4 regions of the Cytobacillus sp. T106 genome follow, and region 1 is predicted to be linked to each of the others. Evidence: riboswitches for the same ligand, from Rfam matches in the RefSeq annotation. Region 1 holds a riboswitch; each other region holds the start of a gene.

The links. A riboswitch is a leader RNA that binds a small molecule or an ion and turns the genes downstream of it on or off. The one in region 1 is predicted to bind cyclic di-GMP.
Region 2: linked by a shared signal. The riboswitch ahead of ABU165_RS20295 (sensor domain-containing diguanylate cyclase) and the one ahead of ABU165_RS06970 (anti-repressor SinI family protein) in region 1 are both predicted to bind cyclic di-GMP.
Region 3: linked by a shared signal. The riboswitch ahead of ABU165_RS16845 (amidase) and the one ahead of ABU165_RS06970 (anti-repressor SinI family protein) in region 1 are both predicted to bind cyclic di-GMP.
Region 4: linked by a shared signal. The riboswitch ahead of ABU165_RS12570 (hypothetical protein) and the one ahead of ABU165_RS06970 (anti-repressor SinI family protein) in region 1 are both predicted to bind cyclic di-GMP.

Annotation. Positions count from the first base shown of each region.
Region 1 is NZ_JBEUMK010000002.1:542,495-550,279, forward strand. It holds gene argH (argininosuccinate lyase) at 10-1,503, shown strand; cyclic di-GMP riboswitch class I at 1,662-1,749, shown strand; gene ABU165_RS06970 (anti-repressor SinI family protein) at 1,766-1,918, shown strand; gene ABU165_RS06975 (5-bromo-4-chloroindolyl phosphate hydrolysis family protein) at 2,227-2,883, shown strand; gene ABU165_RS06980 (toxic anion resistance protein) at 2,880-4,049, shown strand; gene ABU165_RS06985 (serine hydrolase domain-containing protein) at 4,366-6,063, shown strand; gene ABU165_RS06990 (glycoside hydrolase family 3 protein) at 6,077-7,785, shown strand, end outside.
Region 2 is NZ_JBEUMK010000014.1:14,233-22,017, reverse strand. It holds gene ABU165_RS20305 (DUF4085 domain-containing protein) at 1-352, shown strand, start outside; gene ABU165_RS20300 (DmpA family aminopeptidase) at 389-1,450, opposite strand; gene ABU165_RS20295 (sensor domain-containing diguanylate cyclase) at 1,507-2,466, opposite strand; cyclic di-GMP riboswitch class I at 2,551-2,635, opposite strand; gene ABU165_RS20290 (YhgE/Pip domain-containing protein) at 2,754-4,580, opposite strand; gene ABU165_RS20285 (efflux RND transporter permease subunit) at 4,583-6,526, opposite strand; gene ABU165_RS20280 (TetR/AcrR family transcriptional regulator) at 6,791-7,360, shown strand; gene ABU165_RS20275 (carbohydrate ABC transporter permease) at 7,456-7,785, opposite strand, start outside.
Region 3 is NZ_JBEUMK010000009.1:185,831-193,615, forward strand. It holds gene ABU165_RS16830 (DUF4097 domain-containing protein) at 1-530, opposite strand, end outside; gene ABU165_RS16835 (DUF1700 domain-containing protein) at 527-1,090, opposite strand; gene ABU165_RS16840 (PadR family transcriptional regulator) at 1,077-1,406, opposite strand; gene ABU165_RS16845 (amidase) at 1,562-2,440, opposite strand; cyclic di-GMP riboswitch class I at 2,486-2,572, opposite strand; gene ABU165_RS16850 (hypothetical protein) at 2,660-2,794, opposite strand; gene ABU165_RS16855 (amidase) at 2,871-4,343, opposite strand; gene ABU165_RS16860 (DEAD/DEAH box helicase) at 4,772-5,917, opposite strand; gene ABU165_RS16865 (amidase) at 6,094-7,572, opposite strand; gene ABU165_RS16870 (zinc-dependent alcohol dehydrogenase) at 7,683-7,785, opposite strand, start outside.
Region 4 is NZ_JBEUMK010000005.1:219,381-227,165, reverse strand. It holds gene ABU165_RS12595 (PrkA family serine protein kinase) at 274-2,169, shown strand; gene ABU165_RS12590 (hypothetical protein) at 2,278-2,451, shown strand; gene ABU165_RS12585 (polysaccharide deacetylase family protein) at 2,566-3,693, shown strand; gene yhbH (sporulation protein YhbH) at 3,878-5,047, shown strand; gene ABU165_RS12575 (hypothetical protein) at 5,152-5,289, opposite strand; gene ABU165_RS12570 (hypothetical protein) at 5,448-5,660, opposite strand; cyclic di-GMP riboswitch class I at 5,740-5,827, opposite strand; gene ABU165_RS12565 (TerD family protein) at 5,970-7,409, opposite strand; gene ABU165_RS12560 (hypothetical protein) at 7,634-7,785, opposite strand, start outside.

The DNA.
Region 1 (7,785 bases):
GTTGAAATGATGAATAAGCTTGAAGCGTTTATCCAGAGTGAAGGCACCTCTTTCCCAGGCAAAACGTATATCGAAGAACTGCTGATGCCGGTATTCAATGACCAGCGGGACTATTTATTCCAGGTGATGTTCGACATCCACCGCGCCCATGTCATCATGCTGGCTGAGCAGGGGATTATTGATAAAGGAGAAGCGGAGGTGATGCTGGCCGGAATCAATCTGGTCGCAGAGACGACTGATATTGGCACCCTTCTTTATGAACCGCAATTCGAGGATCTGTTTTTCATGATGGAGGCGAAAATAGGCGAGGAGATCGGTCCCGAGCTCGCCGGGAAGATCCATATTGGCAGAAGCCGCAATGATATGGGAATTGCCATGTACCGGCTCGTCCTCCGCAAGCATTTTATCCAGCTGCTCGGCAGTGCTTATCAGCTGGGCGATGCTCTGCTTGATCAGGCAGAGGAACACAAGGAAACATATATGACCGCCTACACGCATACCCAGCCGGCCCAGCCGACCACCCTTGGGCATTATTTGCTGGCCGTCTATGATATTCTGCAGCGGGATATTGACAGGCTTTGGTCTGCCTATGAGACAGTGAACCGTTCTGCCCTGGGAGCTGCAGCCCTGACAACAACCGGCTTTCCGATTTCCAGGAAACGGACCTGTGAGCTCTTAGGTTTCAATGGACTAATCGAAAATTCCTATGACTGCATTGGCGGCGCCGACTATCTGCTGGAAACGGCATCTGCTCTGATGACCTGCATGGTCAATACCGGACGGTGGATACAGGATTTCCTTCAGCATGTGACAAGGGAGTTCGGCACCTTTTACGTAGCCGATCCTTATGTCCAGTGCAGCAGTATCATGCCGCAGAAACGGAATCCAGTCAGCATTGAACATTCCCGATCAATCGCGAGCAGTGCCTATGGGGACGCCCTGGCTGCGATGAATATGGTTCACAACACTCCGTTCGGTGACATCGTCGATACAGAAGATGACCTCCAGCCACATCTGTACCGCTCCTTTGGCAATGCCAACAGGGTCATGAAGCTGATGCATGCCGTTATACGGACGCTCAAGGTCAACAAAGACCATGCAGAGGAAATGGCAAACCGGTCATGCATCACCATAACCGAACTGGCTGACACCTTATCAAGGGATTACAGCATCTCCTTCCGCAAGGCCCACTCCATCGCCAGCTATATCAGCAAAAGGACCGTAAAGGAAGGCAAGGAGCTGTATGAATGGAAAATCGACCAAATCAATGAAATGATTTCCGGCTTCGTTTCAGTGGCCCTCAAAGAAGAAGAGTGGAAAAAAATCATCTCACCGGAATACTTCGTCAAAATCCGAAGCATCCAGGGCGGACCCAGTCCTGTGGAAGTCCAGCGAATGCTGGAAAAACGGAAAGAAAGCCTTGATCAGCAAACCAAAAACTATCAGGAACTCAAAAACAAACTCGAAAACAAGAGGAAACAACTCCTTGCGTTCAAGTTTTAAGAATTAGTGACAGGCTCTTAAACAGCCGGAAGGCAGACGGGAAGTTAAAGGTTTCTTCTGCAGAAGTTCGACAATTTTCGGCGGGTGCCTGTCATTAATTGTTGTTTGAAAAAGGTTTAGCCTCATCCATCATACGGGTAGAAATACCCAGCTATACATTTTGTGAAATGCAAACTTATTGAAAAGTAAGGGCGCAAAGCCGCGGGTCTAAGGTTTTATAAAAGCTATGACGGCCGGGCTGCCGCAAATAGGAGAAGTTGAGATGGGGTTGCCGGAAAAGGTTGATAGGGATTGGCTTGAATTGATCTTAGAAGCAAAGAGCAGCGGGATTTCAATAGAGGAAATCCATAGCTTCATCAATGGCACTCACCTATATTGGAGCTCAGCCCACAGTGAAGAGCAGGGAGATAATTAACAAGGGACAGCGGTTGACTATACATAATATGCCTGTAGTGTTAAATCTTTTGGTTTAACACTTTTTTTATGCGCAAAAGCTTTTCGACGAAGTCAGCATTTTTCTGGAGAAAGGTGTCACCGTCTACGCCTCTAGCCCTACCCCTATTTACAGTCCTGGTCTATGGAAAAGAGGAGTTTTATCGTGTATTGTTGAATTAAATAAGATAATCTTACTTTTTCTGTCAGTGGGAAAGATTGGGTGAAACCTATTCTGTCTTAAACCGTATGAGTAGATAAAGCAGGATTTTATGTCAGGAGTCGATACAAATGAACCGGATTGTTTCGTTTCTTATAGGCACAGTACTGGCTGTCCCGTTCGCCGGGTCGGTCTGGACGGTCAGCTATTTCGGATTTGACCAGACGTTTTTCTTATCCGGGCTGATAGCTGGCGGAGCAGCTGCGTTAGTATATCTGGCCGCATTCCAGATCGGGCGTGTCCGTTTCCTCAGGAAGCACGGGCTGACGCGGAGGGAATACAAGTATATCAAGACAAACCTTGCAGAAGGGAAAAAGAAAATTTCCCGCCTGCACAAATCATTGTTTGCGATCCGCCATCTTCCTTCTTTGAAGCAGCGGATTGAACTGATGAGGATCACACGGAAGATTTACAGGCTGACGAAGAAAGAGCCGAAGCGTTTTTACCAGGCGGAGCGGTTTTATTTTTCCCATCTTGATTCTCTGGTGGAAATGACCGAGAAATATGTTTTCCTTTCCACCCAGCCGAAGAAGAACCTTGAAATCGACCAGTCGCTGCTGGAAACCCGAAGGACCATCAATGAACTCTCCCAGACGGTTGAGAAGGATTTGTACGAAGTGATTTCCGATGATATTGATAATCTTAATTTTGAAATAGACGTGGCAAAAAACTCGATTAAAACGTGGAAGGAAAATCGATTACCTGAAGAAAGCAGGAGGCTGAAATGAGCGAACAAAATCCATCATTAACGAAAAAGACGAGCAGTCTAATGGATGATATCCTTGCCGACCCGTTCGGCGACATGAATGGCGGACCTGCCCTGGAGCTAGCGAAAGAAGAGAAACCGGTGAAGCTCATAGACGTGATCCCGGAGGAAAACCGCGCCCGGGCTTATCAGATTGCCGAGCAGATCGACCCGCGCAACCACCAGGCCATGATTGCTTATGGGACTCAGGCGCAGACGAAGCTGCTCACCTTCTCGCACAGCATGCTCGAGCATGTCCAGAAAAAGGATATCGGAGAGGTCGGTGATATCATCAATGACCTGATGAAGCGCCTCAATGATATGAATCCGGATGAACTGAAGCAGGGCAAGCAGTCGCTGTTTTCACGCATGTTCGGAAAAATCTCCGATTCTGTCCAGGAGATCCTCTCCAAATATCAAAAAACAGGAGCGCAGATTGACCGGATCAGCGTAAAGCTGGACCGCAGCAAAAATGTCCTTTTATCCGACATCCATATGCTGGAGAAATTATATGATACGAACAAGGAATATTTCCATGCGCTCAATGTCTATATTGCAGCGGGCGAGATCAAGCTCGAGGAGCTTCATGAGCAGACAATCCCGCAGTTGAGGAAGGAAGCGGAGGCATCAGGCGACCAGATGAAGTTTCAGGAAGTCAATGATATGCTTCAGTTTGCGGACAGGCTGGACAAGAGGCTTTACGATCTGAAGCTGAGCCGGGAAATTACGATCCAATCCGCCCCGCAGATCCGCCTGATCCAAAACACCAACCAGGCCCTTGTCGAAAAAATCCAGGCATCCATCAACACCGCCATTCCTTTGTGGAAAAACCAGGTGGCGATTGCCCTGACCCTTATCCGTCAGCGCCATGCGGTTGAAGCCCAGAAGCAGGTCTCAAAAACAACAAACGAGCTGCTCTTGAAAAACGCGGAAATGCTGAAAACCAATACCATTGAAACTGCCAAGGAAAATGAGCGCGGCCTAGTTGACATTGAAACGCTCAAGAAAACCCAGGAAAACCTCATCTCCACCCTGGAAGAAACACTCCGCATCCAGGAGGAGGGCCGCAATAAGCGGCGCCAGGCTGAAAGTGACCTGGCTTCCATGGAAAATGAACTGCGTCAAAAACTGCTTGAAATAAAAGGCTAGAAAATTAGAAGCTGATCACGTCCCTGACAAACAGGGGCGTGTTTTTTTGAAATAGTGCAGCAGGTAAGGTGTCCTGCTTTATTAAGAGCCGCACCGGCGCTCTTTAACCTGCAATTTTGTCGAACAAATCCTCCTATCTGTCCATGCTTAAAGTCACAGTTCTGACATCGAATCAGCATTGACTAGGTCCTCTTTGGTATAGACATCTATACACTTATTTCGCTAACCTAAAGATGTAATTATTTGAATTTTTAAATTAAGGGGAGGGAAGGAGAAAGTCCGGTTCGTGTTCAGAGATGATAAAAGGAGGAATAAGATGAAGAATAAGTCTGTGAAAGTGACATTGGCTGCCATCCTGAGCCTAAGCGCTGTGGCTCCTGCAGTTATGGCAAGCGACAGTCCTGAAGCAAAAGAAAAAGCGGGGGATCCGGAAATGAGTTCTTCAAAGTTTATGCCTCCTGTTCCATTTCCATGGGATCATCCGGGAAAATCATCGCCGGTGCTTCATCCGGGATCTGCCAGGGGTGCAGGCATGGTTGAAGGCCCGCTCAATGAAATCGATGGAATCATGGAGGAGATGATTGATTCCAGGGTGATGCCCGGTGCAGTGGCGCTTGTGGCCCGGCGCGGCCATATCGTCAAGCATGAAGCCTATGGCATGGCTTATCAGTACAAAGATGACGGATTGACAGAAGCCGATCAGCCTATCTCCATGGCGAAGGACACCATCTTTGACCTTGCTTCCATCAGCAAAATCTTTACAACAACAGCCGCGATGCAGCTGTATGAAAAAGGCCTCTTCAATCTTGATGATCCGGTGGCTGATTATCTGCCTGAGTTTGCAGCCGGCGGCAAGGAAGAGGTGACCATCAGGCAGCTGATGACCCATACTTCTGGATTCACGGCTTGGATTCCTCTCTATTCACAAGGGAACAGCCGCGAAGACCGTATCTCAATCGCTCTGCAATATCCGCTTGCCAATGAACCGGGGAGCACTTATACATACAGCGACCTCAACATGATTGCCCTCGGAGCCCTTATTGAAAAACTGTCAGGCAAGCGCCTGGATGAATATGTGAGAGACCATATTACCAAGCCTCTTGGCATGAAGGATACCATGTATAACCCTCCCGAAAGTCTGAAGGACAGGATAGCAGCCACTGAATATCAGCCTGCCCTTGGGCGCGGCCTTGTCTGGGGAGAGGTTCATGATGAAAATGCCTGGTCGCTTGATGGCGTCGCCGGTCATGCCGGTGTCTTTTCCACAGCTGGAGACCTGGCGAAGTTTGCACATATGTATGTAAATGAAGGTACCTATGGCGGAAAGCGCATCCTGAAAAAAGAAACAGTCAGGACTCTTACGGAAAATCAGATCCCGCAGTTTCCAGGCGATGACCACGGACTAGGCTGGGAGCTGAACCAGGGCTGGCTCGGCGATGCGCTGACAGATAAAGATTCACTCAGCCACACAGGCTACACAGGCACTTCAGTTGTCATCTCCCAGAAAAATGACACCATTGCCATCCTGCTGACCAACCGGGTCCATCCGACAAGGAACACCGTTTCAACGAATGGAGCAAGAAGGGCATTTGCAAGACAGGTGGCAGACAGCATTCCGGTCAGCATCCCTGGCAAGCAGCCGGCCTGGTTCTCGGGCTATGGCGATAATACAGAAAAAAGCCTGACAGCTGAAGTCGATCTGCATTCACAGGCGGTTCTCTCTTTTGAAACCTGGCACCGGATTGAGGAAAACAGCGATTATGGCTATCTGGAAATCTCAGCAGACGGCACAAATTGGACTGAAGTCAAATCTTTTACCGGAAACAGCGAAAGCTGGAGCACGGTTAAAGCTGAGCTTCCTGCAGATACTAAGCTTATTCGCTTCCGCTATAAAACCGATGCAACCGTCAACGGCAGAGGCTGGTACCTGGATAATATAAAAATCTCTCCTGAGAAAGGTAAAGACATAAAGCCTGAGTTTGCGAGTGAAGAATGGCAAAAACGCAGCTATTAAATGTTGAGGAGGAATGGCTTTGAAAAAGCTCAAAACGATTGTAATGACTTTTCTGGTTCTGATCCTTGGGTTCTCCGCCTGGCTTCAGCCTGCAGCGGCAGCCGGCAAAAATAAGGTGAAGGATCTCGTCCTCCTGCAGAACCTGCCGGAATCCGAGACGCAGTTCAGCGGAAAAACATTGCAGCTTAAAGCACTGCATGTCTATAAGGAAGGGCATTTTCTAGGAGTCTCCAAGAATCTTGACTGGAACTCCTCCAATAAAACGGTCGCCAGGGTATCTGATGACGGAACTGTAACACTGTCAGGAAAAAATGGCCGTACTTTTATTACCGTAACAGATGGAAAAAATAAAGACCGGATCGCCATTGACGCAAAAAATCGCAAATCCGGGTTTCAGGCAGAAATCCGCAAGGAAAAATCAAAGCGTTATCAGCTGGTCGATGATGCTGTCAAAGCAATGAAGCTTGAAGAAAAAGTCGGGCAAATGCTTATGCCGGATTTCCGGACCTGGAAAGGCCAGAACGTAACAGAAATCCAGCCGGAAATTGAAGCGCTTGTGAAAAAATACCATCTCGGCGGCGTCATTCTTTTCCGCGAGAATGTCGTGACAACCGAGCAGACAACGAAGCTGGTCTCACAATACCAGGAAGCATCAGAAAAATACGGGCTCCTGATGACAATCGACCAGGAGGGAGGCATTGTCACCCGCCTGCAGTCGGGAACTGATATGCCGGGCAACATGGCCCTTGGTGCCGCCCGTTCCCCTGAAACTGCCGAAAAGGTGGGGAAAGCCATTGGTGAAGAGCTTGCTGCCCTCGGCATCAACACCAACTTCGCGCCTGTCATGGATGTGAATAACAACCCGGACAATCCTGTCATCGGCGTCCGCTCTTTCGGGGAAAACCCTGAGCTTGTAGCTGAGATGGGGGTAGCTTATACAAAGGGGCTGCAGTCTGCAGGCGTCGCGGCAACAGCGAAGCACTTCCCTGGCCACGGCGACACAGCAGTCGATTCCCACCTTGGATTGCCTGAGGTCCCGCATGATAAAGAGCGATTGAAGGAAGTGGAGCTGTATCCATTCCAGAAGGGGATGGAAGCAGGCATTGATGCCATCATGACGGCACATGTCACCTTCCCGAAAATCGATGATACAAAAGTAATTTCACAAAAAACAGGTGAAGAAATTGCCCTCCCGGCAACCCTTTCCTACAAAGTGCTCACAGAGCTGATGAGGGAGGAAATGGGCTATGAGGGAGTCATTACAACAGATGCGATGAACATGAATGCCATCGCAGAGCACTTTGGGCCTGTTGACGCAGCGATCCGCTCCGTCAAAGCAGGAACAGACATTGTCCTGATGCCGGTCGGACTCGAAGCAGTCGCTGAAGGGCTGCTGGCTGCTGTTAAGTCAGGAGAAATTTCGGAAAAACGGGTCGAAGCTTCTGTTAAGCGAATTCTGACTTTGAAGCTCAAGCGGGGAATCATCAAAGAAGAAACACCGGAGGACCTGAACGATAAGATTGCCAATGCCCTTAATGTCGTAGGCTCTGCCGAACATAAAGCGATTGAAAAGGAAGCAGCACAGAAATCAATCACCCTTGTGAAAAATGAAGGAGCTCTTCCGCTATCAGCGGCAGACAGTGATTCTATCCTCGTTATCGGCAGCACCTATATCAATGATCTGGGGAAAGCAGTAAAAGCACGCCACGCTAATACAGAAAT
Region 2 (7,785 bases), on a different contig from region 1:
AACAACCTCAAGCGGGCAATACACCTACCCTTTGGAGGAATATAATCCGATCGGCTTCATCTACACTGACATTGATGAAGACCCCTACGCACACTTAAAGGAGCCGGTCCCGCCGGAAGAGCTGGAAGCTGCCATTTTCAGCGGGATCCCTGAACAGCAGGTCAGCGCCTGGAATACGATGTATACCAGTCCTGAAGAGCATGCGGAGACGATCAATCTCATCATGGAGAAGCTGGAGTTCACAGAAGAAAATGAAATGATGCTGTTTGTATATGCAAACTATTTTTATAAAGCTGGGGTTTTGAGTGAAGATAATATGAAAAAGTACGGAGAATTGATTGATCATGAATAGGAGCCATGCCCCGTATTATTTGGGGCAAGGTCTTTTTTACACCAGCCGGATACCATGCTCCCGCAGCAAATCACTCAAAGCCGGCCGCACATTCCCATTCCGGCCCACCACCCGTGTTGCCGCTGCCAAAGAATTCAGGACAGCTTCTTCCGTTGCATCGCCTGCCGCCCTGAAGGCCAGATCAATATCTTCTTCATGTATCATAGAAAAGGTCAGGCAATCTGCCGGTTTTTCATGAGGAATTTTCACAGCAGTCGAAAACCCAATGACAACCTCGCCGCTTCCCGTCCCGATGATTGACCCCGTCCGGGACAATCCTGTAACCGTCCTTTTAATAATTCGATTTAGCTGCCTCTCTGACACAGGCAGATCTGTAGCCACAATGATGATAACTGAACCTTTATCCTGCTCCTCCTTAGCTTGGATAGCCTCACTCAGCTCCTCCCCGACTGCTTTCCCATTCACCCGCAAATCCTTTAAACCGCCGAAATTCGTCAGCACAAGGACACCGATCGTATAAGTGCCATGGTCCATTTCCATCAGCCTCGAGCTGGTCCCGATGCCGCCCTTCAGCGAATAGCAAAGCATGCCGGTCCCTGCTCCAGCAGTGCCTTCTTCCACGTCCGCCGAGACATTCTGCAGTGCCTGGAAAACATGCTCCCGCTCTATAAACCCAGCCCTGATATCATTCAAAAACATATCATTGCATTCACACACAATCGGATTCACCGTTCCAGTCGTCCGGCCGATTTCGGGATTAGACTCCAGCATATACTGAATCAAAGCATCTGCCGCTGTACCGATGCCGAGCGTGTTGGTCAGGATGATCGGGGATTCAAGCGTACCCAGCTCATTGATCTGAATTGTTCCCATACTCTTCCCAAACCCGTTGATCACATGGGTTGCGGCGATCAGCTTTTCTTTAAATAGATTTCCGGGATGCGGCACAATTGCCGTAACCCCGGTTTGTTTGTCAGCTTCGCTCAGCGTGGTATGCCCCACAGTTACGCCTTCCACATCTGTGATGCTATTGCGCGGACCTGTCTGAAGGGTTCCTATTTTTACTCCATAGTCTCTGATTCTTTTTTTGGCAGGCATTTTTATCCTCCATTTTTGCGAAGAAAGGCATCTCTCTCCCATCTGTTAGGATAGATTCAGGCACCTTTTTTCGTTCTTTTTTGCTGATACATATGGTTATCTGCTTCAACAAATAAGCGTTCCATTACGCCTCGGGAATTTTCACTGAACGCAAAGCCTATTGATAGGTTGATTTTGACTTCCTGGCTATTTTCATTATATCTGCTAATCTCTTCAGCTAGCTTTTCGGCCAGTAACTCCACCTGTTCTTTTTCCTTTTTTAAAAGAATGACGGCAAATTCATCTCCTCCAATCCTGGAAACATAAGCATCCTCTGTAAAAAAGCGTTCTAATAGATGTGCTGTTTCTTTAATTAGAAAATCCCCTGTTTTGTGTCCATGGTTGTCATTTAAACATTTCAATCCGTCCAAATCACACAAAATGATGGCTGCAGCTATATCCTCACGTTCATTATATTTCTCCATCATTTGCTCGAAGAATTCACGGTTATATATGTCTGTCAACGCATCATGGGCGATTCGATATGTCAATGTCTCCTCCAGCTTTTTTCTCTCATCAATATTCCGCACCACCCCTTGAAGAGCAACCAGCACGCCATTTTCATATATGGGAGTCGCATACTCTTCAAACCATCGATAGTTGCCGTCTTTATCCTTCCAGCGCTGAACGATTGCTTGATTGAAATCTACCTGTCCATGGACTTTTTTTTGGAGAATATCCATATCCTCCGGGTGAATATCCCTGAAGGCAACACCAGCGTCGGAATAGGCATCTGCATTAGAACCTTCACCGAAAAAGCATTCAGCTGAAGGACCAAGATATTTGAATTGCAGCTCCGGATAGACTTGGCAATAATAAAGGAAATCCTTGGTGTTTTCGATCACATGCATATAACTTTCATGATTTTTAAAAGAGTCCGTTTCTTTCTTTTTCCAACTTCTGAAAACATAAATCACAACCAATACAACAGTCAGTGCCCCTAATCCAAAACCTTGTGCAAATTGTATGTTCATCATTGCTGTCCCTCTTCGTTTTCCTCAATCCTTCAGCATAAAAAATAGACCAACCGAAACCGATTAGCCTATCGTCCATAAAGTTGAATCGGTAACCGGCAGACATAGCCTCTTGGCTTTAGCCCCTATAGTCTTGCGCCCTCACCTTTCGATGAATTTGCCTGTATATTTATCTATTTAATTTTAAAGGATAAGCGGCAAGACTTCCAATTTAAACCATGGAGCCACGGGGACAGACCCCGTGGCCCAATATCAAAAAGAGCCAAGGGACCTGTCCCCTTGGCTCACTCCTATGAAAACAGCGCCTTCAGACGAGCCCAAAACCCTTTCGGCTCTTCTTTAGGCTTTTCATTTTCTTTCGTTTCTTCCTGCTTAATGCTTTCTGTCTTTAGCACAAACTGAACAGAGTTGACCTTTTCGTTTTGCGATGATACGAAGGATACCGGTTTGAAGTCACTCTTGTCATATTCTTCGAGCATGCCTTCAACTTCTTCTTTCATTTGTTCAGGCAGATCCCTGGTTGCTTCATAAAGTTCAGTGGTACCGGTATGAAGGCTCGCTGCGCCGTTGGCGATTTCTCCTGTTCCGTCGGCCACGCCAGCAATGCCGTTATGCAGTTCAGAATAGGAACCTGCCAGCCTGCTCACTCCGCCGGTGTACTCCTCCAATCCCGAGTGGAAGGATTGGTAGTTGACGGCAAGGGCATTAACGCCTGCCTGCAGCTGGGCCATCGCATCGGCAGCATCTGAGCTGTTCAGAGCATGCGAAAGTCCCGCTGACATAGAATCCAGATTCTTGGCCATTCCTGTCAGAGAACCACTGACCTGTTGCAATGTCCCGCTGACAGCGGCAAAGCTGCCTTTTCCAGCAGCAAAGACTCCTTTGGCATTTTTAGCCGCGGCATAAGTCTCAAGCAATTGCGCGACAACATTCGGGTCAGCTCCGCTCTGTTTCAGCTGCTCGATTTGTGCCTGGGAAATCTCAGCGTTCGGAATGCCTTCCATTGCTTCATTCAAGCTATTGTAAGAGGCGCTAAAGGCCTGCTGCAATGCTGCCAGATTCCTGGACACTTCCCGCAGGCCGGCTGCCGATTGTGACAGTCCATCCTGCATCTTTTTCAAATCGCCGAGGCCCATGTCTCCAGAGCCAGCGCTCAGACTGCTATTCAGCTTTTGCAGAGCCTGCTCGATGCTCTTTGAGCCGCTGACCAGCTTGGAAGAGGAACCATCGAGAGCCGCTATGCCATTACGGTACTCCCTGGAGCCATTGCTGAGCTTAGCTGCGCCATTATGCAATTCCGAAGCGCCGTTCTGCAGCTGCCCCACTCCATCATTGACCTCTTTGATCGCCTTTGTCAGTGTATCCATCTCACCTGTCATGTCATCGATGTCAGGTGCATCAATCGGGAGTGAAGACGGAATGGCTGTAATATCAATGCCTTCGAGCTCGAAATCTGCCACATCTGCTTCAAGTGTCAGATTTCCCTCTTTTTCCGGCATCACAGTGAATGTGGCCTGCTTATTTTTCCCCGCGTTGGCAAGCATCCCGTCCGGAGCCTCGATATTGCTGAATTTCTCCCCATTCAGCGGGAAGGAAATCTGCAGCAGATAGTTTTCGAAAAAGGAAGCTTCTGCACTTTCATTTCTGGAGGTTTGAATCCCAATCTCCACATGGCCGCTTTTTCCAGCCAATTCTTCCGGTGCGGTTTCCTGCCCATCCAATGTATACGTAATGGAAACATTCCATGGCAGGGCTGACTCATTCAAATCACCCTGATAATAAAACTTTCCTTCTTCTTCAGCCGTCACATTCACCGCTGCGTCTGATTTCTCAATCGGCGAGAGATCCGTCAGGTTTTTCAGGTTCGTATAGGGGCCATAATCAGTCACTTCCCCAGGTTCTTCAATATTTAAAATGTTGACCACATAAACTTCCTGATTTTCACCGGCTGGGCTGAGCTTTGCATACACCACTTCATCCTTTGAGGAAAGCTCTCCTGTTTCCTGGGAGACTTTTTCCCCTGACTTGCTGCCCGCTGTATCAGCCGAAACGAGCAGGGCGGGCATCATCATTAGGATGCTGGCAAAGACAGCCAAGAATTTTCTCATTCTCCTCATCATCACTTCTCCTTATAAAAGTTTGCTTTCCATGTTGTTTTCATGATCAGTTTATCGAAGATCAGCAGGCACGCCGGAAGGAAGAACACAACCATGATCAAGGCCAGCAGCGCTCCCCTTCCAAGCAGCAGTCCGATTGAAGCTACGATTGGGTTCGATGACGTAATCCATAAGATAAAGCCTACACTTGATAAAATTGAGGCCGAAATGCCGATCGAGAATATTTTTTCATCCATTGTCTTCTTGACTGCTTCCAGCGCAGACATTTCCTGCCGGTCCTCTTTATAAGCATCTGTCAGCAGGATCGCATAGTCGACAGTCGCGGCCAGCTGGATGATGCTGACGAGCAGATAGCCGACATATACTAATGAAGAATCTGTAAAATAAGGGACCGACAGATTGATCCAGACGGCTGTCTGAATGGTCAGCAGCAGGATCAGCGGAATCGAGATCGACCTGAAGGTTACGAAAAGGACGAATGCGACGGTCAGGAGAGTCAGCAGATTGACCAGCGTGTTGTCTTTTTTGACCGTGTTTTTGATATCATACAATGTCACGCTTTCCCCGACTGAATAAACCTTGTCTCCATACAGTTTTTCAGCAGTATCCTGGACCCGCTCGATTAGCTTGAATGCCTCGTCTCCCTCAGTTTTTGTATCTGTCTGAAGGATGATCCGGCTGTAATTTTCCGAGTAGAACTGTTCGGTGATGCTGGGGTCGAGATACTCTGGAGGGATTGCCGCACTGACAGTGTTGACATATGCCATGACACTCGTCACATGGTCAAGCTTTTCCAGATCGCCGGCGAGCTCTTCTTCCTTGGCCATATCCCCCTTCGGTACAAGCAGGACCATCGGCGTGCTTTTCCCGAACTCTTCTTTAATTTTCGCAAAATCGCTCCCCGCCCTTGTCGACTCCGGCAATTCGCCAACTCCATAAGTGAAATTGGTCTTGCTTTGCGCAAGAAAGGCCGGGACAACCAGGATGGCAACAAGCAAAAGAACCGGCACCCGGAACTTCAGCACAAAATTCCCCTTGCCGCGGATGTATGGCAGCAATGGCTTATGCTGCGTCTTGTCGATCCATTTATAACAAAGCAATGTCAATGCCGGCAGGAACACCATGACACTGATGAAGCTCAGTAAAATCCCTTTAACCAGGTTGATGCCAAGATCAGACCCGATTTCAAACTCCATGAATGATAAGGCAATGAAACCGAAGAAGGTTGTGGACGCGCTGGCTGCGATTGCCGAAAATGATTTCTTCATCGCCAGCTCCATCGCTTCCCGCGGGTCTCCCACCTTTTTCCGGTAATCGTTAAAGCTGTGCAGGAGGAAAATTGCATAATCCAGCGAGACTGCAAGCTGCAGGATCGGGGCGACCGACTGAGTGACAAAGGAAACCTCACCGAGAAAAATATTCGTCCCCATGTTGATCAGAACCGATACACCGATGGCGGTGAGGAACAGCAGCGGCTCCACCCACGAGGTCGTTGAAACGACTAAAATAATGATGATGATCGGCACCAAAAAGGCGGCCGCATACATCGATTCTGTGCCGGCCATTTTCTGCTGGGTGGCCGTGTTCAGCGATTCCCCGGCCATCGCATTGTCTTTGCCGATGAGATCATAAATGCGATCAGTAATCTGGACTTCCTCTCCTTCACGGATGCTGAAAGAGAATAAGGCATAGTCATCTTTGTAATAGTCATCTACCGTATTCGGGTCCGCCATCTCAAGCGGAGCCTTGATGTCGATCACATCATCCAGCCACATGACATCAGATACACCGTCAATCGCGGCCAGCTTTTCTTTGAAATCAAGAGCTTCCTGTATGGTCATGTCCCGCATCATCACCCGGTTCGTCGGGACATTTCCTTCAAATTCCCGCTCCATCACTTCCATGGCTTTCGTCGACTGAGCGTCCTCCGGCAGATATTCCTTCATATCATAGTTCACCGACACAGTGAACTGCGCCAGGGCGCAAAGCACAGTCAAAACCGCGAAAATAATGGCAACGGCTTTTTTATGTTTAAGTATTCGTGCAGCAATATTGATGCGTGTTCACCCTCTCTTGCCCTTTTTTTCTATACACTTTATCATTATATAAACACGGTGTTGCCTATTCAACGAACAGTTCTCTAACTTCCGTGGTATTCCCGACACAATGATCAAAAGTGTTGGAAAACGCAAAAAGAAAGGAAACTGGTTATGACCTCTCCCAAAATGGACAGACGCAAAAAATATACAATCATGGTATTGAAAGACAGCCTCATGAAGCTATTGAAGGACAAGCAAATCTCCTATATCACCGTCAAAGAAATCTGCAGTCTCGCCGACATCAACCGCTCCACATTTTATTCCCACTACACCGACCAATATGACCTCCTGGACACCATCGAAGACGAAATCATCCAGGACATGCAGGGCTATATGAGCCAGTACAACTTCGAAAAAGAAGACCAGGCCCTCCAAATGATCGAAAAACTGCTCGAATACTTCGCCTCAAAGCACGAAGTATGCACCACCCTCCTCAACGAAAAAACAAACACAACCTTCGAAACAAAAGTCATCAACTTCGCCCACCAGGTCTTCATGACCAGCTGGCTCGCCGACACAGCGTACGATGAAAACCTTTCTGAATACCTCAGTACCTTCATCATCAGCGGCAGCATTCATGCGATAAAGAAATGGCTTAATAATGGGATGGATCACAGTCCTAGGGAGATGGCGGAGATTATTAATGGGGTGATTAATCGGGGGTTGTTGGGGGTGCGGTGAGGTGGGGGATTGGGTTCCCTGGGCTGGTTTGGGCCAGGGGGTCAGGTTCCTTGGCCCGGTCACAAAAAGAGCCAGGGGGTCTGTCCCCTTGGCTCTCACTTAATCCCCGATATCGTGTACCCATCAATAATGTACCGCTGAAAAAGAATGAAGATGATGATAATCGGAACGACCATAAAGGTGGACCCGGCCATCTGCAGGGCGAAGTTGCCTCCGTATTGGCCTTTCAATAACTGCAGTCCGACCGACAGTGTATAGAGGCTCTCATCATTCGCAATGATCAGCGGCCACAGGAAGCTGTTCCAGCCAGCGATAAAGGTGAGAATTCCCTGGACAGCGAGTATCGGTTTGGTCATTGGCAGGACGATCTGCCAGAACACCCTTAGTTCACTGGCTCCATCCAGTCTGGCTGCCTCGAGCAGTTC
Region 3 (7,785 bases), on a different contig from region 1:
CCGCTCGCCACCTGGATTTCCATTTGGCCTCCGGCTTCCATTCCCTTCAGCGCAACATCACCGCTCTTTGTCTCAAAAATGCTGTCCTTGCTTTGAATGTTTTCCGCTTTGATATCGCCGGATAATACCTGTACTGCCAGTTCCTCATATTCCTTTTTCGGGAGAAGCACCTCGATTTTCACATCACGGATGATAACCACTCCCATGCGGAACATATTCTTCACATCAAGGTCGACATTCAGGGTGCCGTCATCTTCGCTGACCTTCAGTTTATAATCATCTTTGAGCTTTTTGCTGACTTTCCCCGTTAGTGCCACCTTTATATCTTTCTCGCTGCCAGCTTCCCTGATGACCACATCTGTAGAAGCGCTATTTACTGAGATATGCTGGATGGAATCTGCTTTTATCGTCTCGCTTTGATTAATCTCAACCGTGTTAAAATTCAGACCTCCCGAAGCGCTGAGTGTAATGGCTGAACCGCCGACACCGATCAGGAATAAAACGACCAAACCCGCCACCAGTTTCTTCATGCCGCCTTCTCTCCTTTTCCTTTGACTAGCCTGACATTGAATTTGATATAGCCGAGAAGTACCCGGTAGAAAAATTTGCCGACATAAATCATTCCGATGCTAAGCAGCAGGCCCAGGCTGAACAGTGCCAGCGAAGCAAAGAAATTCAGGGTCATATCCTCAAAGCCCGTAAAAAACGAAGACCCCAGCAAGGCAAATGGCGACAATGTCAAAACGAGCGCCACCGCACATAGTGAAATATAGACGCCTGCGAGGCCGATCAGCGGCCCAAGTATAAAGACCAGATTGAAAAAGCTGAGGCTGACCGCCGCTGTCGCAGCTTGAAAAATATTGGAGACCGACTGCGTTTTCTCCGCTTTGACAATCCTGTAGTCTGCAAGCAGGTCGCGCGCAATGACATGCGGGTCACCGAGCTCCTCCATGATTTCCCTTTCCGTCCTGCCGTTTGCAAGCCCGATTTCAAAATGCTCCTCATAATCGTACAGCATTTCCCGCCGGTCATATTCCGGCACCTTACCAAGCAGCTTTTCCAGCCTTTCTAAAAACTCATTCCCTGCCACTGGACTTTCCCTCCTCAACAAATTGATTAACCGCCAATGAAAACTGCTGCCATTCCTCGATCAGCATATTCATATAATCCCTGCCCTTTTCTGTCAGTGAATAGTATTTTCTGGGAGGCCCTTCCGTTGATTCTGCCAGATAGGTTGTTAAATACTCTTCTTTTGTCAGTCTTCTGAGCAAAGGATAGAGCGTCCCTTCAGCCACCTCGATTTTATCCGAGATGTTTTGCGCGAGCTCGTAGCCATACTGATCTTTCTTAGAAATCAGCAGCAGCACGCACAGCTCAAGAACACCCTTCTTGAATTGAACATTCAATCCTTGCACCTCCACCGGTAGTGAACATTATTCAGTAGTCATGTAAATCCTTCCATTCATTCACAAACCCATCATACAATACACTATTGAACATTACAAGGTACTGAACGTAAAAAAATACCTATTTTTTAAAAATAGGCATTTTCCAAAGATGATTATGGCCTCAAATCCATCCAGCTTTGAAGATGATGGACAGCGAATCCCACATGGGAATCTGAGGAATAAGCGTCACGGACAAGTGAAAGCTGTTCTTCCATTCTTAGTGTGCCTTCCTCATAAAAAGTGATATACGCCGCTTCAGAAGAAGCCCCTGTTTCTGCGGCAATTTCTATCTTTTTCCCATATTGTGCCGCAAGCTCAACCTCGTTCCTGGACAGCTCAATCATCCCATTAGGGCCTGCTGCTGTATCTCTGTAGGCCATGATCGTCACACTGTCAGTATTCTTTATGACCCAGCCTGCGAGGGAATCTTTGCCGAATTTATTGCTGAACATCATTTCATCAAACCAGAAAGGCATATCTGCCCCCAACGGAAGACTGAGCTCTGCGGACAAGGAAGCAGCCTGAAGCATCCGGGTCTGATAATTCACCACAGTGCTTTTATAATTGCTTTCCCAGCCTGGCAGAAGATAGGGCTCGATATCCAGGTGGATGCCTGAAAACTGCTGGGCAGGGCTTGCCTGCTCCTGATAAGCAGCTACCCAGAAGAAGAAGCTGCGCATGGCTGCTTCACCTTTTGCCGTGGCCCATTTAGGTGCTCCATCCAATGCATGGACACTGATTCCGCCGGCATTTGCTTTTTCTATAAAAGATTGGTAGACAGCGGCCGGCAGGCTCTGGTCAATCTGCAGATACAGCTGATCTGCCTGCCTGTCCGCCAGGAATTGAATGATTTCATCAGACCTGTCCTTTATGGCTGCTGTATCCCACAGCCAGGTTGAGCGGTTCATATCAGCAGCCTCTCCTTTCACGGGGCAGGCTGCAAACACGAGCAGTACAGCCAAAAGAGCTGTCTTAAAAAATTTGATAGTCATTGTATACTCTCCTTTGTATGATGCCATGACATCCATAAAAAGGAGCCCGGCAGCCTGGCAGCCAGCCGCATATCCGCGGGAAGGCCCATAGCTTTGCGTCCCTGCCTTTCGACAGGTTTGCCTTTATCAGTAAGTTGTTAATTTGATTATAATCACTTTTCAGGAAAAATAAAGATATTTTTTACACAAAAAGGCCCCCTGATGACAGGGGCCTTCTTCTTAGTCTTTAGGCTGATTTTCTTTCTTGCTTTTCGTGCCGGTGTTGAATTCCACCAGCTCTTCGCTTGTCCAGCCTTCTCTTTTTTTATTATTGTTGCGCTGTGCATTTGCATTTCCAAGCTTTGTCCTGCCCATGCTGCCTCGCTCCTTTACTGGCGTTTTCTCTGGTAGTATGGGCCTTTTCACTATGTGTTATTCTGCTTTGGCGGCCTTACAGGAGAGGGGATTTCCTCACTTTTGTCCCCTGCTCGAAAGCATAGGCCATGCTGATCAGACCGGCTTCTGAAAAAGCAGTGCCGGTAAACGTAATGCCCACAGGCTCATTCTCTAAGGAATAGCCTGCCGGTACTGTGATGGAAGGATAGCCTGCCTTTGCCGGAATGCCCGCTCCAAAATTGTTCGGCGTCACGATTGCATCAAGATGATGCTCTTTCAGGACATGATCAATTCCCTGCTCAGTCGAAAAGTAGACATCCTCCTCAAGCGAGCTGATATAAGCCTCTTCAGTCAGAGTCCCGCTTGTTCTTTCGGCTTCCTCCAGGATGGTCTGTCCGTACTTAAGGGCTGCATCACTGTTTTCGAGGTTAAAGGCAATCACATCGGCAAGGGATTTCACTTTTATATGAGGAGCAACCCCGCGCAGGTAGGCGTTTAGATCTGCTTTGAATTCGTATGTAAGTACATCATACTTCCAATTATTTTTTGTAGAAGGGATTTCTACAGGGTCAACCACCTCGGCACCAAGAGCTTTCAGCTGTTCAACCGCATGGTTCATCACTTCAAGCTTGTCCCCGCTCAAATAATCAAAATACACTTCACGTGCAATGCCGATCCTTTTGCCCTTCAGCCCGTTTTCATCAAGAAAACCAGCAAACTCGGTATAGTCTGACTCTGGATTGTTCAGCACAGCAGGATCCCTGTCATCATTGCCGGCAAGCACATCGAGAAGGTAAACGGCATCCCTGACGGTTCTTGCCATCGGGCCTGCCGTATCCTGGGAATGCGCAATCGGGATGATCCCCCTTCTGCTGATCAGGCCGACCGTCGGCTTAATGCCTACAAGCGAGTTTTGGCTTGCCGGGCTGAGAATCGAGCCTGACGTCTCCGTTCCGACAGCCACTGCCGCAAAGTTCGAAGCGATGGCTGCACCTGAACCCGAACTGGAGCCGCCGACATCAAAATTACCCGGCCCATAAGGATTCAGCACCTGCCCGCCCCTTGAGCTGTAGCCGCTCGGCATGCCCTCTGTCATAAAATTGGCCCATTCCGTCATATTCGTTTTTCCGAGAATAACGGCTCCGGCCTTTCTTAAAGCTTCAGCCACATAGGAATCCTCTTTTGCAACCGACTCCTTCAGTGCAAGAGATCCGGCACTGGTGTGCATTTTATCAGCAGTATCAATATTATCCTTGATCAGTACAGGAATGCCATGCAGCGGCCCGCGGCTGCCCTTCAGCTTACGTTCGGCATCCAGTGCCGCCGCAATCTGGGCAGCATCCGGATTGACCTCAAGTACAGAGTTGATGGCCGGGCCGTTCTTATCCTTCTGCGCAATCCTGTGCAGGTACATCAGCACAAGCTCTTTCGAAGAAACCTCGCCCTTCTCCAATTTCTCCTGCATCTCATCTATAGTGGCCTCCAGGAGCCATTCTTCCTGGAGCTTTTTCAGCCTTGGATTTTTCATATAGGAATCGATTCCTTTCACATTGAGTTTACTTTCATATTTTAGCATATTTTCTGAATCCTTTACTATAATGAAGGTTGGTTAGAGAGGACATCGAATATTCGCTGGTGGATTTGTGGTGTTTTTCTAGGAAATGATTCTTTTCTTTAAGGCTGGGTTTAATTCTGCTGTTCCATCTTGTTGAATCAGACCAATTTAGAGTGGATCCTGATTCATTTAGGGTGGATCCCCGGTCAATTTAAGTTAATCACCCTACTTTTCCGTTTATTCATCCTACTTTTCCGTTTATTCACCCTACTTTTCCATGTATTCACCCTACTTTTTCAATTATTCCACCCAAAACAGCCGATATTTTTTCCACCTTACATTTTTTCACAAAAACCCATCAAAAAAAGCTGACAACCCAAACCCGGGTTGTCAGCTCCCTATTATCTTCTTCTATCAGCGTCCACGATATCACCGGAATAAAACACTTTCTTCTCCGGCGTGATGCCAAGCTCCTGGCAAAACTTCTTCAGTTCGCGTTCTTCCCTTTCGGTGACGAGCGAGATGACCGTCCCGCTTGCGCCGAAACGGCCCGTGCGCCCTGAGCGGTGGACATATTGCTTGATGTCTTTCGGAAAATCATAGTGCACAACATGAGTGACACCCTGGATGTCAAGGCCCCTTGCTGCCACATCTGTTGCGAACAGCAGGCTGCTTTTTCCTTCGCGGAAATTTTTCAAATGCTTCTGCCTGTCCATTTTGTCCAGGTCGCTATGCAGGATTCCGGCCTTCACGCCTTTAAAATCAAGCTTTTCGGAAAGGACAGCCAGATTGCCGATATCCTTTACAAAGGCAAGCCCCTTGATATCCTTCACACGGGAGATCTTTTCTAGGAGTTTAATTTTATCCCGCTGCTCACAGGCAAAATAAATATGGTCCACATCTGAAGGGATTGCCTCTTCCTTCCCTACGCGGATGAGCTCGGCATCAGCGGAGAGCTCCTGTGCAACCTTCGCGGTGCTTTCAGGAAGTGTTGCTGAAAAGAAAGCAAGCTGCCTGTCAGCAAGGGTTGACTTTAAAATGGTCTTTACTGTCTCAAGATGCTCAGGAACAAGGAGCTGATCTCCCTCATCGAGCACAACCGTTTTGACTTCATGCATCTTCAGTTTTTTCTGTTTGATCAGCTCGAGCATCCGCCCAGGCGTGCCCAAAGCGATCTGCGGGTGCTTCTTCAGCTTTTCTAGCTGTCTTTTCGTATTGGCGCCGCCGATGAAGGTGGCTCCTTTTATGCCGCTTCCTTCTGCCCACTTTTGGACCTCCGAGAAGATTTGCATAACAAGCTCCTGTGAAGGGGCCACAATAACGGCTTGAACCGCTTTTTTGCCGGGATCGATTTTATCAAGAAGCGGCAGCAGGTAAGCAAGCGTCTTGCCTGTCCCTGTCGGCGATTCGGCGATCACGTCCCTGCCCTCCTGGATAAGGGGGATGCTCTTCGATTGAACGGCGGTTGGCTCATTAAAGCCGGATTTTTCCCAGACTTCCTGGATAAAAGGCTTCAGGCCGGTAACTACAGATTGATTTTCAGTCATAACTATCTCCTTCTTTTGCAAAAAAATCTCATCTATTCCAGAGCTGCTTTTTTAAAGCATGCCCAGTTTTACAAAAAGTTGTGTACCGTTCTGATACTAGCTTATGATGTTCCAGATGTCCAGCCTTCATGCCAGCTGAGCTGGGTCCCACAGTAAAAAATCCCCCTAACTGCCTCTCAATATTTCCTTAGCCAATGAGGCGTCTGTTCCAGTTCAAATGCAAGCCGGAACAAAAGATCCTCCCGCCCTTTGGCTGCCATAAACTGAACACCGCATGGCAAGCCCTCTGCTGTACTGTGCAGGGGCACGCTCATCGCCGGCTGCCCTGTCAGGTTGGCGAGCTGGGTGAACGGCGTCCGCTTCAGGCTGTTTTCAGCGAGCTGGCCGGCAAGCCCGGCCTTTTGGGCAAGCTTTCCCAGCTTCAGCATGCTGATCAGCCGGACAGCTGTTTTTTCTGCATTTCTAAGGCTGAGCTCGCCGATCCTTGCAGGCGGAAAAGCAGTGGCAGGAGTCAAATAAAAGTCATAGGTCTCATGGAAAGAATCCATCACATAGGCGGCTTTGTCCCATTCCCTCATGCTCAGGACAAAATCCCCGGCAGAGATTGTTTTTCCAAGCATCCCGAGGAGCCATGTAGATGCTTCCACATCCGTCCTGGACACCTTCCGCCCGAGTGTTGCCTCCATTCCAGCCAGCGCCGCAGCCACCTCTCCAAAGTACATGGTGATATAGCTTTGGGCAAGCTTCTTCCCGTCTATATCCGGTTCAGCTTCTTCGGTCCGGTACCCCAGATCTTCGAGGATAGCAGCCGTGCGGAGCACAGCTTCCCTGCAGTCGGGATGGACATCGGTGCCAAGCGGGGAAGCTGTGGTATAAGCAATTTTCATGGTTTTTGGGAGCGGCTTTTCCAGACAGCCCAGATACGATTCTGATGGGGGAATAGCGTAGAAGGCGCCGCCTTTTTCCGGTCCATGCAGCTCATCTAGCATGGCAGCGCTGTCCCTGACCGAACGGGTGAGCACATGGTCGGATGAAGCCCCCTGCCAATGCCGGCCAATCCCAGGGCCGGCCGGTGTCCTTCCCCTGCCCGGCTTCAGGCCGAACAGGCCGCAATAAGCGGCAGGGATGCGGATCGAGCCGCCGCCGTCATTGGCGCCTGCAATCGGCACCATCCCGCTCGCCACTGCTGCAGCGGAACCGCCGCTTGAGCCGCCCGGAGTGTAATCAGGATTCCATGGATTCCTGGCCGGTCCGTAAAATTCAGGCTCTGTAATCCCCATCAAGGCAAGCTCGGGAACATTCGTCTGCCCTATAAAAATGGCACCCGTCCGCCGGAGCCTGGCCACAAATTCAGAATCGCTCTTTGCACGGTAATTCTGCAGCGCCTTTGAGCCGGAAGTGATTCTTTCTCCCGCGATTTCCTGCGTGATATCTTTCAGCAGCATCGGCACTCCTGCAAAACTTCCCTCCAGATCAGCAGATAAAGCAGCCTTTTTTGCCTGGTCATACATTTTATTGATTACTGCATTAAGCCCAGGATTCAATGCTTCAATATTCTCAATGGCGGCTTCTGCCAGCTCAATCGGCGCAGCTTCTTTCTTTTTGACCAGCTCTGCCAGCGCAAGGGCATCATTTTCCAAAAACAGTTTGTTCATTTTTCCACCTGCTTTAAAAGAAATAGTATACTTACATTTCTCTGACATCAGGTGGATATCCTGCAAAATGCCAAAAGGAAAGGCAGGCCCGGAAAGGACCTGCCTGCTGTTTATGGCTTCAATACAACCTTTGTGCAATCGTCTTCATGTTCATTGAACAGATGGTAGCCGCGTGCCGCATCTGCGAGGGGCAGTTTGTGGCTGACAATGTGG
Region 4 (7,785 bases), on a different contig from region 1:
AAAATCAAGCCCATGATGTTGGCCTCCTTTTTATGTAGGGATTCCTTTTTGCATACCTATGTAATCTTATTATAGCCCAATTCCGGCATGGTGTGAATGAAAAACTGTGGATATTTTATGGAGAATATCCGGGGAAATGCGGCACGGCTGGCAGTTTGAGGGACCCTGAAGGCGAGGGGAATTCTGCTTTTCTTCCGGGTTATAGAATGTTTAATTGCCCAAGCGCATAGATTATATTAATCGTCTCTGATAATGCGACAGGGGGAGGTCCTTATGGATATTTTAAAAAAAATCGAGATGTACAGACACGAAGAGGAAAAGCTTAAATGGGAAGGGACATTCAGGGAGTATTTAGACATTGTCAAAGAGAAGCCATGGGTAGCCCAGTCAGCACATTCCAGGGTATACAGTATGATAAAGGATGCCGGTGTCGAAGACGATAAAGGGAAAAAGCGTTATAAATTTTTCAGCAATCAGCTGTTCGGGCTTGAAGAATCGCTTGAACGGCTTGTGGAGGAATATTTCCATCCTTCTGCTAAAAGGCTTGATGTCAGGAAAAGGATCCTGCTTCTGATGGGTCCTGTGAGCGGGGGGAAATCAACGCTCGTCACGATGCTAAAACGCGGGCTTGAAGCGTATTCCCTGACCGACAGGGGTGCAGTATTTGCAATCAAAGGCTGCCCGATGCATGAAGACCCGCTCCATTTGATTCCGCATCATCTGCGCAAGGACTTTTTCGATGAGTATGGAATCAGAATTGAAGGGAATCTGTCTCCGCTGAATATGATGCGGCTTGAGCAGGAGTATGGGGGACGGATTGAAGACGTTGTGGTTGAGAGGATCTTTTTCTCAGAGGATAAACGGACCGGGATCGGAACATTCAGCCCGTCTGATCCGAAATCCCAGGATATTGCCGATCTTACCGGCAGCATAGATTTCTCCACGATTGCCGAATATGGTTCAGAGTCTGACCCGCGGGCCTACCGGTTTGACGGGGAGCTGAATAAGGCGAACCGGGGGATGATGGAGTTCCAGGAGATGCTGAAATGCGATGAGAAATTCCTCTGGCATCTGCTCTCTCTCACACAGGAAGGCAATTTCAAGGCAGGGCGGTTTGCGCTCATTTCTGCGGATGAACTGATTGTGGCGCATACAAATGAAACAGAGTACCGTTCCTTCATTTCCAATAAGAAAAACGAGGCGCTTCATTCCCGGATCATTGTCATGCCTGTCCCTTATAATCTAAAGGTGACAGAAGAAGAAAAAATCTATGAAAAAATGATCAGTGAGAGCGATGTTTCTGATGTCCATATTGCACCGCACACGCTTAAGGTGGCAGCGATGTTTACGACCTTGACGAGGCTGAAGGAACCTAAAAAGGGTGATATTGACCTGGTGAAGAAAATGAGGCTCTATGACGGAGAAAGCGTGGAAGGCTACAACCGCGCAGACGTGGAGGAGCTGCAAAAGGAATATCCTGATGAAGGAATGAGCGGAATTGATCCGCGTTATGTCATCAACCGGATCTCATCCACAATCATCCGAAAAGAGATTACCTCAATCAATGCGCTGGATGTTTTGAGATCCCTGAAAGAAGGGCTTGATCAGCATCCGTCGATCACCGCTGAGCTGAAGGAACGCTATTTGAACTTCATTTCACTGGCCCGCAAAGAGTATGATGATATTGCCAAGAAGGAAGTCCAGAAAGCATTTGTCTACTCATATGAAGAATCCGCCAAAACACTCATGGACAATTATCTGGACAATGTGGAGGCATACTGCAATAAAGCGAAGCTCCGCGATCCTCTGACAGGAGAGGAAATCAATCCGGATGAAAAGCTGATGAGGTCGATTGAAGAGCAGATCGGCATCTCGGAAAATGCGAAAAAGGCATTCAGGGAGGAAATCCTGATCCGCATCTCTGCCTATGCAAGGAAAGGCAAGCGGTTTGACTACAATTCGCATGACCGTCTCCGCGAAGCCATCCAGAAGAAGCTGTTTGCAGACCTGAAGGATGTTGTGAAGATTACAACCTCTTCCAAGACCCCTGACGAGCAGCAGCTGAAAAAGGTGAATGAAGTTGTTGCAAGACTCATTGATGAGCACGGCTATAATTCTACTTCTGCAAATGAGCTGCTGCGGTATGTTGGAAGTTTGCTGAACAGATAAATGTGAAAAGGCTGGCAGGGTTTGCCGGCCTTTTGGCTGTTTTCTCCCAGGCAAGAGTTAGTTTTAATTTGGGCGGACAGGGGAAAAGGGTGTATAGAGGTGATTGAGATGAAGAAAAAGGAACTGGACAAGGACTTTGTGCCAAGAAACAGCTCCATGGCTGAGAATGTAGAAGAGATGCATAATCTAGGAAAGCAGATGGAGCATCTCAGGACTGGGGAAGAGCTTGAAGAGGATGGAAAGCAGCCTGACCCTATCCAGTATAAAGATAACGAAAAATGACTCCTGCGCTGAAGCTGCAGGAGTTTTTTTGACCGCATTTTTCCGGGGTTCTATTTCAACCTGACCCTTAATAGATATAGCAATAAAAAGCTATTAGTCAGGGGAGAAGCAGGGATGAGAAAATGGGTGGCTGCTATTTTAATAGCGATTGTGCTGTTTGTACTGCAGGAAGGACAGGCTTCTGCCGCACAAAGGAATGAGTATATATGTGCAGTCGGCGTGAATGACTCTGTTTTGAATTTGAAGCAGAACCCTCCGTTTGTGCTGGAGCATACAGCCTATATGCCTATTAAAGATTTGGCAGCAGCCATTGGAGCCAGCATCTCTATAGAAAATCCTGATAGCTATACGATCAAAAAGGGCAAATCATGGATCCGCTATTCAGTAAAACAACAGCAGGCCTCAACGTCCATGGGAAAAACGGCCGAATGGAAAGCGGTGGTCCGGGAAAACAGCCTATTCATACCGATCCGGTCAGCCGGCGAGTTTTTTGGCTATAGAGTTGAATACCTCTCAGCCGGCCCTGTCGTCCGTCTGGTGAACAAAGGAGCGAAAATGGCAAACGAACAATTCATGAGCGCCAATAGAGCGGCTCTAAAAGATTTTTATGTGAAAAAAAAGGCGGTGTACTTAACCTTTGATGATGGACCTGCGAAGGGAATGGAATCCATCCTTGATATTTTGAAGAATAAGAAGGCAAAAGCGACATTCTTTATGATTGAGCCGCAGGCAAGAGCCAACCCGGCTTCTGTTAAGCGGCTGGTGGAGGAAGGGCATTATCCGGCCCTGCACAGTGTTACCCATGATAAAAACAAGCTTTATGCCGGAAACCCGCAAAATCCCGCCCTGGAAATGGATAAGACCAGGAAAACAATATTGAGCCTGACAGGCATTGACTCCAGGCTGGTGAGAATGCCTTATGGAAGCAAGCCTTATATGACAGGGCCGTTCAGGGACGCCCTTGTGCAGAAGGGATATAAAATGTGGGACTGGAATGTTGATACATTAGACTGGAAATATGCAAGGAGCAGTCCGAAGACTATCTTTGAAAATGTGAAAAAAGGGCTTCAGCCGGCGGCTGCAGGCGGGAAGCCCCCAGTCATCCTGATGCATGTGAACAGCGGGACGGTTTCCATGCTGCCGCAGATCATCGATTACCTATACTCACAAGGATATGAATGCCAGGCTTATAACCCCAATGCCCACTTTTCAATGAATTTCTGGAAGGATGAGAGGCTCTAAAAAAGGCTTGTCCGACAGCATAGGCATTTGTCTTATTGTCAAAATTATTTGTAAATTATTTCGATGTCTCGCATAGTATAGAGTAATTAATATTTCACGTTCCTTTTGACACTCGGGATATTGTATGTTGCTAAAGGCAAATGTGTGCAATGAATCCATGAAATTTTTTCAAGGAGGGGTTATAATGACCGACATCAACAACCGCCAGTTTGTGATTTCCGAAGAAGATTGGTCCCTCCATCGCAAAGGCCACGATGATCAGCAGCGCCACCAGGAAAAGGTACAGGATGCGATCCGGAACAATCTACCAGATCTGATAACAGAAGAAAGCATCATTATGTCCAATGGCCGTGAAGTCGTGAAAATTCCGATTCGCTCTCTTGACGAATATAAAATTCGTTATAACTATGATAAAAACAAACATGTAGGCCAGGGAGACGGAGACAGCCAGGTAGGCGATGTGGTCGCCAGAGACGGCTCCAGCGGCCAGAAAGGCCCCGGGAAAGGCCAGGGTGCAGGCGACCAGCCGGGTGAGGATTATTTTGAAGCTGAAGTGTCCATGATGGAGCTTGAGGAAGCACTGTTCAAGCAGCTGGAGCTGCCAAACCTGAAGAGGAAGGAACAGGAAGAGCATCTGGTTGAGAATATTGAATTCAATGATATCCGCAAAACAGGATTAATGGGCAATATTGATAAAAAGCGGACAATGATGACCGCCTTTAAACGGAATGCGATGACAGGCAAGCCGGCATTCTATCCGATCTATCAGGAGGATCTGAAGTTTAAGACATGGAACGAAATTGTAAAGCCGGATTCAAAGGCAGTCGTGCTCGCAATGATGGATACGAGCGGATCGATGGGATTATGGGAGAAATATATGGCCAGAAGCTTTTTCTTTTGGATGACCCGGTTTTTACGGACAAAGTATGAGACGGTGGAAATAGAGTTCATTGCCCACCATACAGAAGCGAAGGTCGTATCAGAGGAAGATTTCTTTTCAAAAGGGGAAAGCGGGGGAACCATTTGTTCATCAGCCTACCGCAAAGCTCTGGAACTGATCAATGAAAAATATAATCCAAGAAGATTCAATATCTATCCTTTCCACTTTTCCGACGGCGACAATCTTACCTCTGATAATGCCCGCTGTGTGAAGCTTGTTGAAGAGCTGATCGCGGTATCGAGCATGTTCGGGTACGGTGAAGTCAATCAGTACAACCGCCACTCGACCCTCATGTCCGCTTATAAGAATATAAAAAATGAACACTTCCGATACTATATCCTCAAGCAGAAAGCTGATGTTTTCCATGCGATGAAGAGCTTCTTCCAAAACGAAGAAAATAAAATCTATGCATAAACAGAACCGGCGGGCGCAATGCCTGCCGGTTTTACTGTCCGCTCGCACAAAAAAAGCCGTTTAATAAAAAGCGGCTTTCGTTGGCTTTCCATGAAGGTGTTCTTTTATTTCTCCAGCGGGATTGCGATAATTTTCCCGCCGATCTGGACGTGGACTGTGTCAGTGAATACAGCTTTCACAATCCCTTTTAAGGAGATCGAAGAATTTAATGCCAATTTGGATTGTGCTGGATTTTCCGCCATGAAGATTCCCCTTTGCTTCGTATTTGAAGAGTAGCACCTAATTAAAGTAAATGAGTTAGTTACTTTCTTTTTGCCACTTTTTTGGAACTCCTAAACCTGATTTGGCGCATTATGAAGGAAATAAAGATTTGGGAAGGGGAAAAGAAAAAAGCAGCTGCTCATGAATAGCAGACTGCTTTCTCTTCTTTCAGCACTGAGCTTTTGCAGACAGGGCAATCGATATCATCACTCTGCTTAAATTGGATTTTTTTGAAATCTTTTTTGATGAATGTGGTAAAGCCTTTGTACTTATAGCCGCATTCACAGAAATTCGAGTCTTTGACCAGATGCCTCTGATTAGTCTCTTTGCATAAAAATGTCGGGTAAAACATTGATATCCCTCTCTTTAATAAATGGATTAGGCAAATTAGAAAGGGTGTATGATTTATAAAAGTTTACAAGAATGATATTCTTGGCGGCCCGGCTGCCATGACAAATAACTTGTTTTAGGCCCGTGGCTTTGCGTCTTTTACTTTCGTAAAATTTGCCCTTAGTAAGATTAGCACTAAATCAGGGGAAAAATAAAGAGTTTGTTTATTGTTAATATTCTTACTTTAGCCACTCTCCGTTGTAGAGGGGAGTGATGACCTATGGGGAATTGCAGAAAAGAAGCAGCCTGGCCGGTTGGCCAGGCTGTGAGATTAAGAAAGGAACTCTGCCGGATTGAGCCCGAGCTCCCGGCAGATGTCACTGACTGCCTGCTGCTCATTCGGATCAAAATGTCCGTCTGCAAAGCCGATTGCGATACAATAGCGGGCCACCAGCCTGGCGATTTCCGGTTTCGTCCGTATCCTGCCAAGCGCTCTGAATGCCTCTGCCCTGCCGATCGAAGGATCGCGTTCAATCTTCTGGACGTACAGGTTAAACTGCTGAATGACCTTCTGCGTATCAAATACCCGAAGTTCATCACTCTGGTTGACGAATTCAACCATTTTCTGGCGTTCTGCCGGATCCAGCCTTCCATCAGCCATAGCTACAAGTGCACATGCTGCTACAATGGCCTCAAGGACGTCCTGGCTCTTGAATCGGTTAAAGAGGTCCTGGGCTTTTCTTTTTTGCTGGTTGGCCCATTCGGCGTAATCGGTCTGGGATGGAGACCAGGCATTGCCGCAGCTGTTACAGGTAAACTTCAGCTGTTTTTTTCCAATGAAGCCGCCCAATAATCCGACAGGCCCGAGGATCAGGCCGCCAATTGCCGCTTTACCGAGGCCGAAGCCCTTTTCGCCGGTGCGTACATTTGTGGAATGGCAGCGTGGGCATACAATTTCTTCTCCCCCATATCCCTGTGAGGAAGAGTAGGAAGGCTGTCCATAGGAAGGGGACGAATAGGAAGCTTGCGGCTGTGTCTGCTGATAGCTTCCTGAGCTATAGTTCTGCTGGGAGCTGCCTGTGTTATAGCCCTGCTGGTAATTTTGCCCTGCAGGAGCCTGCTGTGAAAAGCTCTGCTGGTAAGTCTGGTTCTGCCCGAAAGGCTGATTGCCATGTGAAGGCTGGGGAGCCGGTTCATCATCCACCGTCACGCCGAAATTACGGCAGAGGGCAGCCAGGCCGCCCTGAAAGCCGCTGGCGATGGCATTAAATTTCCATTCGCCATTATGCCTGTATAGCTCTGCTGCGACGATGGCCGTTTCAACGGTAAAATCCCTGCCAAGGTTAAAGCGGATAAGCTCTTCATTATTTTGTTCATTAAAAATCCGTACATACGCATTTTCAATATGGCCGAAGTTCTGCTGTTTTGCCTGAGCATCGTGGATGGTAATTGTAAAGGCAATCCGGTGGATCGAGTCCGGCACCCTCCGCAGGTCAATTCTGATTTGTTCATCATCTTGATTGCCCGCGCCTGTGCGGTTATCGCCGCTGTACAGGATAGAGCCATTCCCGCCGTTAGGGTTATTATAGAATACGAAATCGAGGTCACTATGTACTTTTCCTGATGCGCCTAATAAGAAAGCAGATGCGTCCAGATCATAGTTGGATCCCTGACGGCTGATATCCCAGCCTAATCCAACAACAACATTTTGAAGCCCGGGGCGGTTCTTGGTCAGATCGACCTTCTGCCCTTTGCTGAGCGTCACTCCCATAATTTCACTCCTTCTTTTCCAGGACCGGCGTAAGCCGTCTCTTGATAGAATCATATATTCCCAATATAACACAGTTCTTAAAGCGGTTTACAGCTTTGGCTGTGCGGACATGCCTCTTTTTATCATACGGGTCAAGGAAGGAAAAGTTTCAGGGGGAGGAGGTTCGTTCAAAGAAAAAAGCAGCTTCCCTGATTGGGGGAGCTGCCTCATGATTGGGCAATTTATTATCTGTCGACATAAGCCGGGCCTGAATGGTCCTGGCGGGTGTTTCCTTGGTCAGAATTCAAAAATGGAAGCTTTGATTTGACTTTGCTGATATTGTCTTCACCGAATGTAGACTTTACCTTATTCATAACCTTATCCCGAGATTCCTTGT